Regions from separate parts of the Streptosporangium jomthongense genome, predicted to be linked through region 1. Evidence: riboswitches for the same ligand, from Rfam matches in the RefSeq annotation. Region 1 holds a riboswitch; each other region holds the start of a gene.
What was found. Region 1 has a riboswitch for cyclic di-AMP ahead of ACFOYY_RS01285 (hypothetical protein). Riboswitches for the same ligand answer to the same signal wherever they lie in the genome.
Positions count from the first base shown of each region.

Region 2: linked by a shared signal. The riboswitch ahead of ACFOYY_RS02445 (C40 family peptidase) and the one ahead of ACFOYY_RS01285 (hypothetical protein) in region 1 are both predicted to bind cyclic di-AMP.
Region 3: linked by a shared signal. The riboswitch ahead of ACFOYY_RS00095 (coiled-coil domain-containing protein) and the one ahead of ACFOYY_RS01285 (hypothetical protein) in region 1 are both predicted to bind cyclic di-AMP.

Region 1 covers NZ_JBHSBC010000001.1:273,351-277,554, forward strand. The annotation lists gene ACFOYY_RS01270 (DUF4032 domain-containing protein) at 1-163, shown strand, start outside; gene ACFOYY_RS01275 (hypothetical protein) at 315-896, shown strand; gene ACFOYY_RS01280 (roadblock/LC7 domain-containing protein) at 967-1,350, shown strand; gene ACFOYY_RS01285 (hypothetical protein) at 1,626-2,246, opposite strand; cyclic di-AMP (ydaO/yuaA leader) riboswitch at 2,492-2,642, opposite strand; gene ACFOYY_RS01290 (lytic polysaccharide monooxygenase) at 2,908-3,828, shown strand; gene ACFOYY_RS01295 (ATP-binding protein) at 3,956-4,204, shown strand, end outside.
Region 2 covers NZ_JBHSBC010000001.1:501,364-505,567, reverse strand. The annotation lists gene serA (phosphoglycerate dehydrogenase) at 1-1,070, shown strand, start outside; gene ACFOYY_RS02450 (hypothetical protein) at 1,326-1,538, shown strand; gene ACFOYY_RS02445 (C40 family peptidase) at 1,596-2,303, opposite strand; cyclic di-AMP (ydaO/yuaA leader) riboswitch at 2,291-2,505, opposite strand; gene ACFOYY_RS02440 (3-isopropylmalate dehydrogenase) at 2,654-3,700, shown strand; gene ACFOYY_RS02435 (branched-chain amino acid aminotransferase) at 3,884-4,204, shown strand, end outside.
Region 3 covers NZ_JBHSBC010000001.1:15,418-19,621, reverse strand. The annotation lists gene ACFOYY_RS00110 (RNA ligase RtcB family protein) at 1-672, opposite strand, end outside; gene ACFOYY_RS00105 (hypothetical protein) at 989-1,129, shown strand; gene ACFOYY_RS00100 (helix-turn-helix domain-containing protein) at 1,130-1,357, shown strand; gene ACFOYY_RS00095 (coiled-coil domain-containing protein) at 1,651-2,628, opposite strand; cyclic di-AMP (ydaO/yuaA leader) riboswitch at 2,631-2,765, opposite strand; gene galT (galactose-1-phosphate uridylyltransferase) at 2,837-3,916, opposite strand; gene ACFOYY_RS00085 (DeoR/GlpR family DNA-binding transcription regulator) at 3,913-4,204, opposite strand, start outside.

The sequences.
Region 1 (4,204 bases):
CAAACTGGAGCCGGCCCAGCTCTTCCACGAGGTGCTCGACCACCGCTGGTTCATCTCCGAGAAAGCCGGGCAGGACGTCGGACTGCCCGCCTCGACCGAGTCATATGTGAAGAATGTTCTTGTCCACAAACCCGACGAGAAAGCCCTCCTCCCCGACGAGTAGCAAACGTTCCCCCGCCGGTTGACAAACCTTCTACCGCCCGGCGGAATTCTTTTCCTCGCCATATCTGACTTTTCATGAATAGCTCCGGGTTCGGAGCGGTTTCCCTACGCTGACCGGGCGGCGTTGTGGAGTCGTTGGCGAGGGGGACCCCGTGCTCGGAATCGAAGGCTGCCTGGCCGAGGCCATGGCCATCCCCGGTGCGCTGGACGCGGTGCTGATCGACCAGACCGGCGGGACGGCCGTGGCGGGCGGCGGCGCGGCCCGCGAAACCGGCGCGGGCAGGGCCGTCGCGGGGCTCGGCGAGACCTTACGGGCGATGCTCGACGGCCTCGCCGTGAGCCTCCCCGGCGAGCCCACTGGAATCCGTGAAGTGATCATAACCACCGACGACGGATACCATTTACTAAAACCATTGGAAACGGTGTTCGACGGCCTGCTCGTGATTTATGTCCGTCTTGATGTACATCACGCTGATCTGGCCCTGGCGCGGCATCGTCTCCAGTCCCTGTCGGGTCACCTGACCGCCCGTGCCGGGGGTCTCACCGCCCCGCCGTTCCCGCGTGAGGAACGGCACCGGTCCGGCCCGCGAGGGTGCTTCGACACGGCCGGGCCACCGTGCCCGCCCGCGACGGGACCTCCCGCCGGGGCTCCCGGGGGGACCGTGACGGCGGGCGACCCCGCCGACGTCGACCTGCTCATCCGGCTGAGGAACGCGCTGAGGGCACTTGCCTGAGCCCGGTCCGACGCCTTCGAGGACGCCCGTGAAACCGCGGACGCTGAAGCGGACCAGAAGGAGGGTGCCGGTGGAAATCCGCGACGAGGTACGCCAGGAGATGACCCGGCTACGTGAGCGGACACCCGATGTGGACGGAAGCGTAGTGTGCGGCGCGGACGGCCTGACGATAGCCAGTGACCTGGACGGCGGTTTCGCCGAGCAGACCGGCGCCCTCTCCTCGGCGCTGCTGGCCCTCAGCCGCCGGATGGCGGACATGACGGGCAGGGGAACCTTCGAGGAGACGCTGGTCTCCGCGGCCGGCGGCTACGCGCTCCTCTACACCGCGGGCCCGAAGATCGTCCTCACGATCCTCGCCCGCCCGGGGTCCAACCTCGGATTGCTGCGGCTTGAGGGACGCAGGACGGCGGAGAACCTGGCCGCCATCACCTCCCGCGCCCGGACGCCCCGGTGACCGGAGCGGCGAGGACGACCGCGAGGGACCACGCGGCGCCGAGGAGGGACCGAGGGTCCGGCCCGCAGGCCGTACGGCACGGCCGGTGAACACGGAACGAGGGCGGGCACCTGTGCGGGGTGCCCGCCCTCGTCCTTCCTGAGGGGGTCTCGGACTCCGAGGGGGATCGGAGGAGGGGTCCCGGGAGAGGAGCGGGACCTTCGGGGATCTCAGGAAGCGGGGATCCGAAGGGGGTCGGGGGCCTTCGGGGCTGGGGGATATTTCGCGATGAGGGGTTACGGCCGCGGCGCGTCGGCCAGGGCGGTCTGCGGCGGCGTGGCCGGGTTGTGGTCCATGAGCTTCCAGGCTCCGCTGGAGAAGGCCACGGGGTAGTTCTTCTTGCCGACGCCGTCGCCCCACTTGGTGATGACGTACTCGACCTTGATGTGCCCCTGGCCGTCGACACCGTCCACGCCCAGCGTGTCGGAGTTGAAGCTGCCACCGGTCAGGTCGGCGAAGGTCTTGGCGTCGAGGTCGATCATGACGCCGCTGCTCGACGGCACGCCGGGGCCGCGGTCGCCGACGAAGAACTTGGCCTTCTTGCCGTTGTAGAGGACGTAGCCCTCGGTGAACAGCGGCCAGCTCGGGCTGGCGATCATGCCCTTCTGCATGGGCTTGCCGCTCGCGGGCAGACCGGTGTCACCGGCGCGGCCGGAGGAGTCGTCCCAGAAGTAGGAGGCCTTGGTCGAGCCCTTGAGCAGGACGGGCTCAGCGGCGGCCGGGGCGGTGGCGGTGGTTCCGGTGCCGGTGTCGGCTGCGGCGGGCAGCGCGGAGACGACACCCGCGGAGGTCAGGACGCTCGCGCTCAGGAGGGTGGCGGCGAGCAGACGATGGCGCAGGGCAGCGGAGAAACGCATGAAGACAGGGCTCTTTCACGAGGGAACAGGACAGCCGCTCGTGCCGGGCCGAAGACGTTCGGCGATCAGTGGGGCACGGGGCGTGAGCGCTCACAGGGAAGAGAGGCCGCACCAGGAAACAGGCGGGCGTACACGGAGCGCGGTGCGGAGCGGGGGTGCCGCGGTCAGGCGCGGCGGAAGTCTCAGTCGATCCGCGCGAAGGCGGTGCGTGCCGGTGGGTAGGCGACGACGTGATCCATGAGGGGATCTCCTCTCCATCTCGTCTACCGGGTTAGCTGACGGGTTCGGGCGGTGGAGTTGCCCTACCGCCGCGTTGTCGCGGCGGATTCACCCCAAAAGGTGGGTCCCCGGCTCCCGTCGCCCTCGGGAGGCTTCGGGATTCGACGTCGACCGACCGCTCCTTCTCGTGAGGGGCAAGTCACCGGTCGAGAACAACTAGGACACTACCCACCACAAACGGACAAAGCAAAGCAAAAGCCATGAAAACCCCAGAAGATCTACCTTCAACCCCCAAGAAAGGGACATTGGCCAGGTCTTGACCCCACTCCGCCCATGGCGTTAAGTTCGGTGAAACTGTTAGGAAACTTACCTAATAATTGACCCGTAATCATGGGCCTGACCTGCACGTTCTCCGCCCTTACACCCCCAGGAGAAGCCCTTCATGAACAATCGGAAGCTTGGTGCGATCGCCGCCGCGGCGGCCGTACCCGTCCTGCTCTCGACGGTCATGGCCGGTTCTGCGTCCGCCCATGGATCGATGGGAACACCCGTCAGCCGGGTCTACGCCTGCTATCTGGAGAACCCGGAGTCGCCCGACACCCCGGCCTGCAAGGCCGCCGTCGGCAAATGGGACACCCAGCCGCTCTACGACTGGGACGAGTTGAACATCGGCACCGCCAACGGAAAGCACAGGGAGATCATCCCTGACGGGCAGCTGTGCAGCGCCGGACGCGCCAAGTACCGGGCCTACGACGCGGCCCGCACCGACTGGCCCTCCACGGCCATGCCGACCGGCGGCGGCGCCTACACCTTCCGCTACCCCTACACCGCCGACCACCCCGGCACCTTCGAGATCTACATCACGAAGGACGGCTTCGACCCGCTCCAGCCGCTGAAGTGGTCGGACCTGGACTCCACCCTGCTGGCGAAGGTCAGGAACCCGTCCAAGGTCAACGGCGAGTACGTCATCCAGGGCCAGCTGCCCCCGAAGACCGGCCGCCACATCGTCTACTCGATCTGGCAGCGCTCGGACAGCGCCGAGGCGTTCTACACCTGCTCCGACGTGACCTTCGGCAACGTGTCGACCCCATCCCCGACCCCGACCGCCACGGCGACCGCGACGGCGACACCCACGGTGACGCCGACGCTCACCCCGACCCCCACCCCGACCGTCTCCCACACCTCGACGCCCACGCTGACGACGACCGCGACGCCGCCCGCGCAGCCCTGGGCCGCCGGTGTCTCCTACTACGCCGGGAGCGTGGTGACCTACGGCGGCTCCGCCTACCGGTGCCTGCAGGCGCACACCTCCCTGCCCGGCTGGGAGCCCGCCAACGTCCCCGCGCTCTGGCAGCGCGTGTGACCCGGTACCCGCCGTACGGGCCGTGAGGCCGTAGGGCACGCGAACCCCTCCCATCGGCTCCCGGGCGCGGGGCCGGTGGGAGGCTCGTTCTTCCGGACATCACGGGCGAACCCGGTAGCGTGAGCGCGTGTCACTGACCCTCGGCTGTTGCCTGGCCGCGCTGGTGACCGTCGCGGCGCTCTACGCGCTGGCCCTGTACGGCACGGCGGGAACCGCGGCGGCCGGGGCCGTCGCCGTCACCCTCGTGGTGGCGATCACGATCGGCGTCGTGAACGGAAGCCTCAGGGACGCCGCAGGCTTCGGCACGCTCGCCGCGGGCGCCGCCGCCGTCGTGTGGTCCCTCGGCCGCTCCCACCGGCGGCGCAGGACGGGCCGG
Region 2 (4,204 bases), 230 kb from region 1:
TGCAGCCCGCCCGCGCCGCGCAGATGGGCGTCAGGCTGGCCTCCCTCGAAGAGGTCCTGCGCGAGTCCGACTTCATCACCGTGCACCTGCCCAAGTCCAAGGAGACCGTCGGGCTCATCGGTGACCGCGAGCTGCACCAGGTCAAGCCGTCGGTTCGCCTGATCAACGTCGCGCGCGGCGGCATCATCGACGAGGGCGCCCTCTACTCCGCGATCAAGGAAGGCCGCGTCGCGGGCGCGGGCATCGACGTGTTCCCCAAGGAGCCCGTCACCGACAGCCCGCTGTTCGAGCTGGACCAGGTCGTCGTCACCCCGCACCTGGGCGCCTCGACCCACGAGGCCCAGGAGAAGGCCGGCACCCAGGTCGCGCGCAGCGTGAAGCTGGCCCTGGCCGGCGAGTTCGTGCCGGACGCCGTCAACGTCCAGGGCGGCGCCGTCGCCGAGGACGTCAAGCCGGGTCTGCCCCTGGCGGAGAAGCTCGGCCGCGTCTTCACCGCCCTCGCCGGTGAGGTCGCCACCAGGCTCGACGTCGAGGTGCGCGGTGAGATCGCCTCCCAGGACGTCCGCGTGCTGGAGCTGGCCGCCCTCAAGGGCGTCTTCACCGACGTGATCGAGGACTCCGTCACCTACGTCAACGCCCCGCTCCTGGCCAAGGACCGCGGCGTCACCGTCGAGCTGGTGACCAGCGCGGAGAGCCCCGACTGGCGCAACGTGGTGACCGTCCGCGGCGTCCTGGCCGACGGCCGCGCCGTCTCGGTCTCCGGCACGCTCTCCGGCCCGCGGCAGGTCACGAAGATCGTCGAGGTCAACGGCTACCAGATGGAGATCGAGCCGACCGACCACCTGTCGTTCTTCACCTACGACGACCGCCCCGGCGTCGTCGGCGTCGTCGGCCGCATCCTCGGCGACCACGGCATCAACATCGCCTCCATGCAGGTCGCCAGGGACGCCAAGGGCGGCAAGGCCCTCATCGCGCTGACCGTCGACTCTGCCATCCCGGCCGAGGTGATCGACCAGATCGGCGGCGAGATCGGCGCCGACAGCGGCCGCTCGGTCGACCTGGCCGACTGATCCCGGAGCACGGCTCCCACGGCCGCCGTCCCCGTTCGCGGGGCGGGGGCCGTCTGCTTTTCCGGCCGAGCCTCGTCTCAATATATGAGAAGCCTGCACGAGGGGTGAGACAGATTGCGGAGGGCCGGTTATTATGGCTGGTAATGCGCCAGGTTCTCGTACTTATTACCTGCCGCGGCGAGGCCTGACACAGGGGCGGGCCGGCAACTCGCCGCGGTGTGATGGCGTTCGTCGGCCCCGGTTTCCCGTCGATCCGTGATCCGGATCCGCGATCCGATGAGGGCCCGTGACCAGGGTCCAGGCTCCCCTTCCTCCTTCAGCCAGCTCCGTGCGAACGAGACGAGAAGCGTCATGTACGACATGTATCCCTGGAACCGTCCCGAGGACAACGAGAACGAGGCCGCCCAGGCCCTGCAGACCGCGCTGGACCGCCGCGACAACGGCGGAGTGCCCCCGCACTCCTCCTGAGCCGGGTCCCTCCGAGGCCACGGGCGGTGCGGCGCCCGGGACCGGGAGAGGCGTGGGTCAGCGGGCGAGGGCCGTACCGGCCTGGGTCGACTGCCTGATCGCCGTGTCCAGCTCGGCCCGCTCGTCGGCGAGTTCGACCCCCTTGGGGTCCGGCCGTACGGCTCCCGCGAAGCTGGCGCGGCGCCAGGCCTGCAGCTTCTCCACCTTGACCACGTCGCCGCTGCGCGGGGCGTGGACCATGTAACCGGGCTTGGTGATCATGCCGACGTGACCGAGGTTGTGGAAGAAGACCAGGTCACCGGGTTTGAGGTTCTTCCAGGAGATCTTCCTGGCGAACGCGGAGTACTGCTGGGTCGTCGTGCGGGGCAGCCGGATGCCCGCGGCGCCGTACGCGCGGAGCATCAGGCCCGAGCAGTCGAAGCCGCCCCTGCCCGTGCCGCCCCAGACGTACGGTGTGCCGCGCTTGGACATCGCCCAGTTCAGCGCCTTCTTCCAGGCCGGGACCTTCCGCGCGGTCCCGGAGAACCCGGCCGGGGCGGGTTCGACGGCGGGAGTGGTGAGCGGGGTCCGGGAGCTCTCCGCGGTGGGGGCCGGGTGTGCGAGGGCGAATCCGGCGGCGGCGAGCGCGAGGAGAGGAGTGGGGGAGGTGGTGGTGAGGGAGGAGTCCGCCAGTGCGACGGCGGGTGTCGCGAGGATGGTCGAGCCGGTGACGATCAGGGTCAGGACACGGGGGTAGGTCTTGCCGTTCAGGACCGTTCCTTCCATAGGGCCGGCCGGGTGAGCTGTCGGGCTCGGGCGTGGAGGTCGCCCTACGGCGCGTGGTGGCGCCGACTCGCCCCGAGGGGCCTCGTGGAAAACGCCGGAAACGTGCTCCGCCAGACGGAGTGCGGCTCGGACGCCCCGTGGACCCCGGAAGTGGTTCCCCGGCTCCGCGCGGACCGAAAGAGGGGGATGGCCTGCGCGAATTAGGCGACGATACGAATGGCCAGGACCTTAACGAAACGGTCAAAAGATCGCAAACAGGACAAACTTTTCAAGGCCTTCCGGGGCGGGAAGTGTCCGAGGGGTGAGATCGGTGGTTCGATTGTCGAGACAGAGCAGATAGGGTGCCCGTTATGGATTCGCGCAATGTTCGTCTGGCCGTCATCCCTGGAGACGGGATCGGGACCGAGGTCGTCACCGAGGGCCTGAAGGTCCTCGAAGCCGTCGGAACGAAGGTGGAGACCACCACCTACGACCTGGGTGCCGGCCGGTACCACAGAACCGGTGAGGTCCTTCCCGAGGCGGTCCTCGACGAACTGCGCGGCTACGACGCGATCCTGCTCGGCGCGGTCGGCGACCCCAGTGTGCCGCCGGGCATCCTGGAGCGCGAGTTGCTGCTCAAGCTCCGCTTCGAGCTCGACCACTACGTCAACCTGCGTCCGGTCAAGCTCTTCCCCGGCGTCGCGACCCCGCTGGGCGGCTCCCGCCCCGAGGACATCGACATGGTCGTCATCCGCGAGGGCACCGAGGGCCTCTACGCGGGCGCCGGTGGTGCGCTGCGCCGCGGCACGCCGTACGAGATCGCCACGCAGGAGTCGCTGAACACCGCCTACGGTGTCGAGCGCGTCGTCCGCTACGCCTTCGAGAAGGCGCTCAGCAGGCCGCGCAAGAAGCTGTCGCTGATCCACAAGACCAACGTCCTCACCTTCGCCGGTGACCTGTGGTCCCGTACCGTCGACCGGGTCAGCCTTGAGTACCCCGACGTCGCCACCGACTACTACCACGTCGACGCGGCCTCGATGTTCTTCGTCACCCAGCCGGAGCGGTTCGACGTGATCGTCACCGACAACCTCTTCGGCGACATCATCACCGACCTCGGCGCCGCCGTCGCCGGTGGCATCGGCCTCGCGGCCAGCGGGAACGTCAACCCCGACCGCACCGCGCCCAGCATGTTCGAGCCGGTCCACGGCAGCGCCCCGGACATCGCGGGCCAGGGCAAGGCCGACCCGACCGCCACGATCCTGTCGGTCGCCATGCTCCTGGACCACCTTGGCCTGACCGAGGAGGCGGCCAAGGTCGAGCAGGCCGTGGCCGAGGACCTGGTCGAGCGCCAGACCGGGTGGGCGAGCCGTACCACCCACGAGATCGGCGACGACATCACCGCCCGAGTAGCCGGCTGACAAGCCGCCCGCACGACCCCAGACGCGCCCGGTGGCTCAGCAGAGCCGCCGGGCGCGTCTTTTTTTGTTCGTCTCACCGAGCAGACTGCCGGATTTTGGCATATATGCAGTAGTTTTCCGGTGCCTGCTCCGTCCCAGAATGGACCGTAGGTGCACTCCGCCACGAAGAGAAGGACCGCCGCCATGACCACCGCTCAGAAGCTGACCTTCGACGTGCAGCTCTCCGACCACGCTCGTTCCACGGCCGAGCGCGAGCAGGTACTGGCGAATCCCGGATTCGGTCAGACCTTCACCGACCACATGATCTCCATCGACTACACCGAGGGGGAGGGCTGGCACGACGCGCGGCTCACGCCGTACGGCCCGCTCAGCCTCGACCCGGCGACGTCGGTCTTCCACTACGCCCAGGAGCTCTTCGAGGGGCTGAAGGCCTACCGGCAGGAGAACGGCTCGATCGCCTGCTTCAGGCCGTACGCCAACGCCGCCCGCTTCAACCAGTCGGCG
Region 3 (4,204 bases), 260 kb from region 1:
GGCCGCCAGCAACCGCCGGTTGAGCGATCCCCAGCGTACGGCGTCGTCGTGCATCGCCAGGTAGGCGCCGGGATCAGGGGCGGGGCCCGCGCCGTGGACCGCGGTGTGCTCCCGCAGGATCCGTTCGCCCAGCCCCCGGGAACCGCTGTGGACGACGAGGACGAGGTCGCCCGCGGCGAGCCCGAGACGGCTCGCGTGGCCCGGGTCGAAGACGGTCCCGATCCGGGCCAGCTCGACGAAATGGTTGCCCCGGCCGACCGTCCCGAGGCCCTCGACGTGACCGGCGGGGATGTCGCCCTCCACGACGGCCCAGGCCGGATCGTCGGCGTCCTGCTCGGGGTCCAGTGCGCGATCGAGGTCGGGGAAGCGGGCGGCGAGCTTCTCGGGCACGGCGCGCTTGAGCTTCATGGGGAACACGGCGATGCCGCAGCCGATGTCGGAGCCCACCAGGAACGGGTACAGCACGGTCGACGCCATGGCGGCGCCGATGGGGGCGCCCTTGCCGGGGTGCAGGTCCGGCATGGCGGCGACGTGCGTCATGCCGTCGAGGGCGGCCACCTGGTGGCACTGCGTGAGGGCGTCGGACTCGATCCAGCTCTCGGGGGAGGCGAACACGGCGACGGTGGCCGGGCCTGCGGCCGTGGACGGCAGAGGGGGGCGTTGTTGCGACAAAAGGCTCTCTTCCCTTAAAGGGGCAGGCTGACAGCGCCGCGGGGCGCGTTGACGCCGTGGCGTCTCGGAGTGGCGGGGCGCTGTCCGTCAGAGCGTCATGGACACGGCGCCATGAACACCACGTTCCCTGAGCCCGCCACGCGAGGGCAAACGGTTTTGCGCCCACCGCCGTCTCGCGACCCGGCCGGCGTACGGGAAGCACGAGGCCGGCGCCTTCATCGAAGCCCGGATGAGCAGGGCGATCGGTAGTGGCGGAGAGTCTTTTTCTGACTGTGTGAATGCTGGTCGGTGAAATCACATCTGGCAGGGCGGTGGCATGGAGGCGTTGGCCTCCAAGGGGCCGGGCGGGGAGAGGTGCCGGCTGGACGAGCGGCGCCTGCAGCGGCTGCGGGCCGGGTTGGAGCGTGGTCCGGCCGCGCACGGATATGTGGAGGACCAGCGTTGGACGCCGGCCTGAATCACCGACCTGATCGCGGTGTTGTTTCACGTCCGCCACACCTTGCGTGGGGTGTCGTGTCTTCTGCACCGCCTGGGCTGGAGTCCGCAGATCCCTGCGCAGCGGGCTGTTGAGCGCGGCGAGGGGGGTGATCACCTCGTGGGTCGTCGAGGAGTGGCCGGCGATAGAGGGCGGCGCTCGACCTGGGCGCCCGGCTGTGCTGGGAAGACGAGCGCGGGCAGAACCTGAGGCCGCCCCGGGGCCTCCTGGACGTGGATCTTTACCTCGCCGTCGACCGGCGGCCTCTCGACGACCAGTGTGCCGGTGTCGGCCCCAGATCGCCTCGGGAGCTTCGTGACCACTTCAACCGTTGGCGGATGCGTTGCCGCGCCCAGAGCGCCGAGACCGTGGGCACGATGGCGGCCGGAGGCTCAGGAACCAGCCACGTTTGTGGGCGCGGTCCAGCCGGTGGCTCGGATCCACTCGACCAGGTCCAAGGTGGCCGGCTCGATCGAGCGCACCGCCGCGGGGTCCGATCTTCTCTAGTACATCGAGATGTGCACGTGGTCGTAGTGGTTGGCGGTCACACCGCCCCGGTTGGACATGGCACGCCAGCCGGAACCGGTGTTGATGCGCTGACGCCAGATGACGTATTTGACGCCGAGCCTGTCCCTGTTCTTCAGCGCCCAGGCGGCGAGCTCGTCGCCGAGCTTGACGTTGGCCGCGGTGGGCATGGACCCGCCGGTGCTCATCATGAAGTCGCAGGCCCGGCCGAGGGGGTGCTCGCCCCCGTCGTTCGCCGATCGGTAGCAGCCCACCTCGTGGGGTAGCTGGAAGGCCTGTCCGACGGCCTCGCGCATGATCCGCGTGCGGTCGGTGATGTTGTCGGACCCGGTGGGCAGCTGGGGTGCCCAGCTGCCGTCGGAGCGGCGCCCCGAGCCTGTGGGAACGAGCTGTTCGAGCTTGTCCTCGATCACGCGGACGACCTTCTCCGCGTCCTCACGCTGAACCTGCACCGTCTTGGCCTCCTGCTCGATCTGCCTGGAGAGCTGGGCCGTCCTGTCCGCGGCCTGTTTCATGAGGTCCCGGCTCCGGGCGAAGCCCTGCAGCTGGGCGATCTGCTGGGCGGTCAGCTGTTCCATGACGGCCGCGCCGCCCACCTCGGGGGCCGACAGGATCGAGGGAAGGTCGAGGGGGCCGTTCTGGTAACGGATCTGGACGATGGAGGCGACCTCCCTGCCCGCCTCGGCGTAGGCCGCTTCCGCCTGGCGCAGGTCGGCCTGCGCGACCTTCTCCGCCTCCTGCGCCTTCTTCAACGACTCCCGTTTGGCGGCGTACGCCTCGATGAGCCGGTCGACTTTCTTGTTGAGCTGGGTCAGTTCGGCGCGGAGCCGGGACTCGTCGGGCTTAGGCGCGGCGCCCGCCGTTCCCGTGCCGCCCAGGGCGAAGGCGAAGGTGAGGGCCGAGGCCAGGCAGGCGGCGGCCGTACGTCGATGGAAAGCGGGGGACAGAGCCGTCACAGCTCTCCTCTCCTCACGCCGACCGGGTTAGCTGACGGGTTCGGGCTGGAGGAAGCCCTTCCACCGAAGTGGTTCACCCCAGATGCATGGGTCCCCGGCTCTCAGGTGAGGCACCTGAGATTAGGCATATCGTGCTGTTTGTCCGATGCGTGAGGATAGTAATGGTAAAAAGGTGACCGCGCGACCCCGAGTCGAGACCGATCGGTGATCATTCCGTGATAACGGCGCGCAGGCGCCGAGCTGTCTCCTCAGGCGGAATGTCGTTCACGAAGGCCCCCATGGCCGACTCGGACCCGGCGAGATACTTGAGCTTGTCCGGCGCCCGGCGGATGCTGAACAGCTCAAGATGCGTGTACGCCAGGTCCCTGCCCACCCGCACCGGTGCCTGGTGCCAGGCCGAGACGTACGGCATGGGCACCCCGAACAGCCCGTCCAGGCGGCGCAGCACCTCGGTGTAGAGCGGTCCGAACGCCGCGCGCTCGGCGGGGTCGAGTCCGTCGAGGCCGGGAACCCCGCGGTGCGGGTAGAGATGGACCTCGACCGGCCAGCGGGCCGCGGCGGGCACGAACGCCGTCCAGTGCTCGTTGGCCGCGACCACACGCTCGGCGGCCTCCCGTTCGGCCGCGAGCACGTCGGCGAAGAGGTCGCCACCGGTGCGCTCCCTGTGCCGCCGCGCCGCGCCGAGCAGGGTCCGGGTACGCGGGGTCACGTAGGGATAGGCGTAGATCTGGCCGTGCGGATGGGGCAGGGTGATGCCGATCTCCGGGCCGCGGTTCTCGAAGCAGAACACCTGCTCGACCCCGGGCATCGCGGAGAGCGCGACGGTGCGGTCGATCCACGCCTCCATCACCAGCTCGACCCGCTCGGGAGAAAGCATGGAGAAGGAGGAGTCGTGCTCGGAGGTGAAGCAGACGACCTCGCACCTGCCGACGCCGGGCCGTACCTCACTCAGGCCGCCGACCTGCGGGTAGGCGCCCAGGTTGGTGGAGAAGGACGGGAAGCGGTTCTCGAAGACGGCCACGTCGTAGGTGGGGGAGGGGATCTCGGTCGGACGGCCGGGCGCCGACGGGCACAGCGGGCACTCGTCGGCGGGCGGCAGGAACGTACGGCCCTGCCGGTGCCCGGCGACCGCGACCCACTCCTCGGTGAGCGGGTCGTAGCGCAGCTCGGAGGCGGCGGGCCTGGGCGGCAGGTCGCGCGTGTCGACCGCGCCGCGCTCCGCGTCGTCCCGCAGGTCGAAGTAGAACAGCTCGCGGCCGTCGGCCAGGTGGGTCGCGGTGCGCCTCATCGGTCGCGGGTCCCGTCACCGGCGACGACCAGCTCACCGACCCTGGCGGCGAGTTCCTCGCGGGCCTCCCGCCCGAGCCCGGAGTCCGTGATCAGGACGTGGGCCTCGGACAGCTCGGCGATCGTGCTGATCCCGACCGTCCCCCACTTGGTGTGGTCGGCGGGCACGACCAGGCGGTGCGCCGAGGCCACGAGCGCCCGGTCCGTCTCCGCTTCGAGCAGGTTGGGGGTGGTGAACCCGGCGCGGGCGCTCATCCCGTGCACGCCGAGGAACAGGGTGTCCACGTGC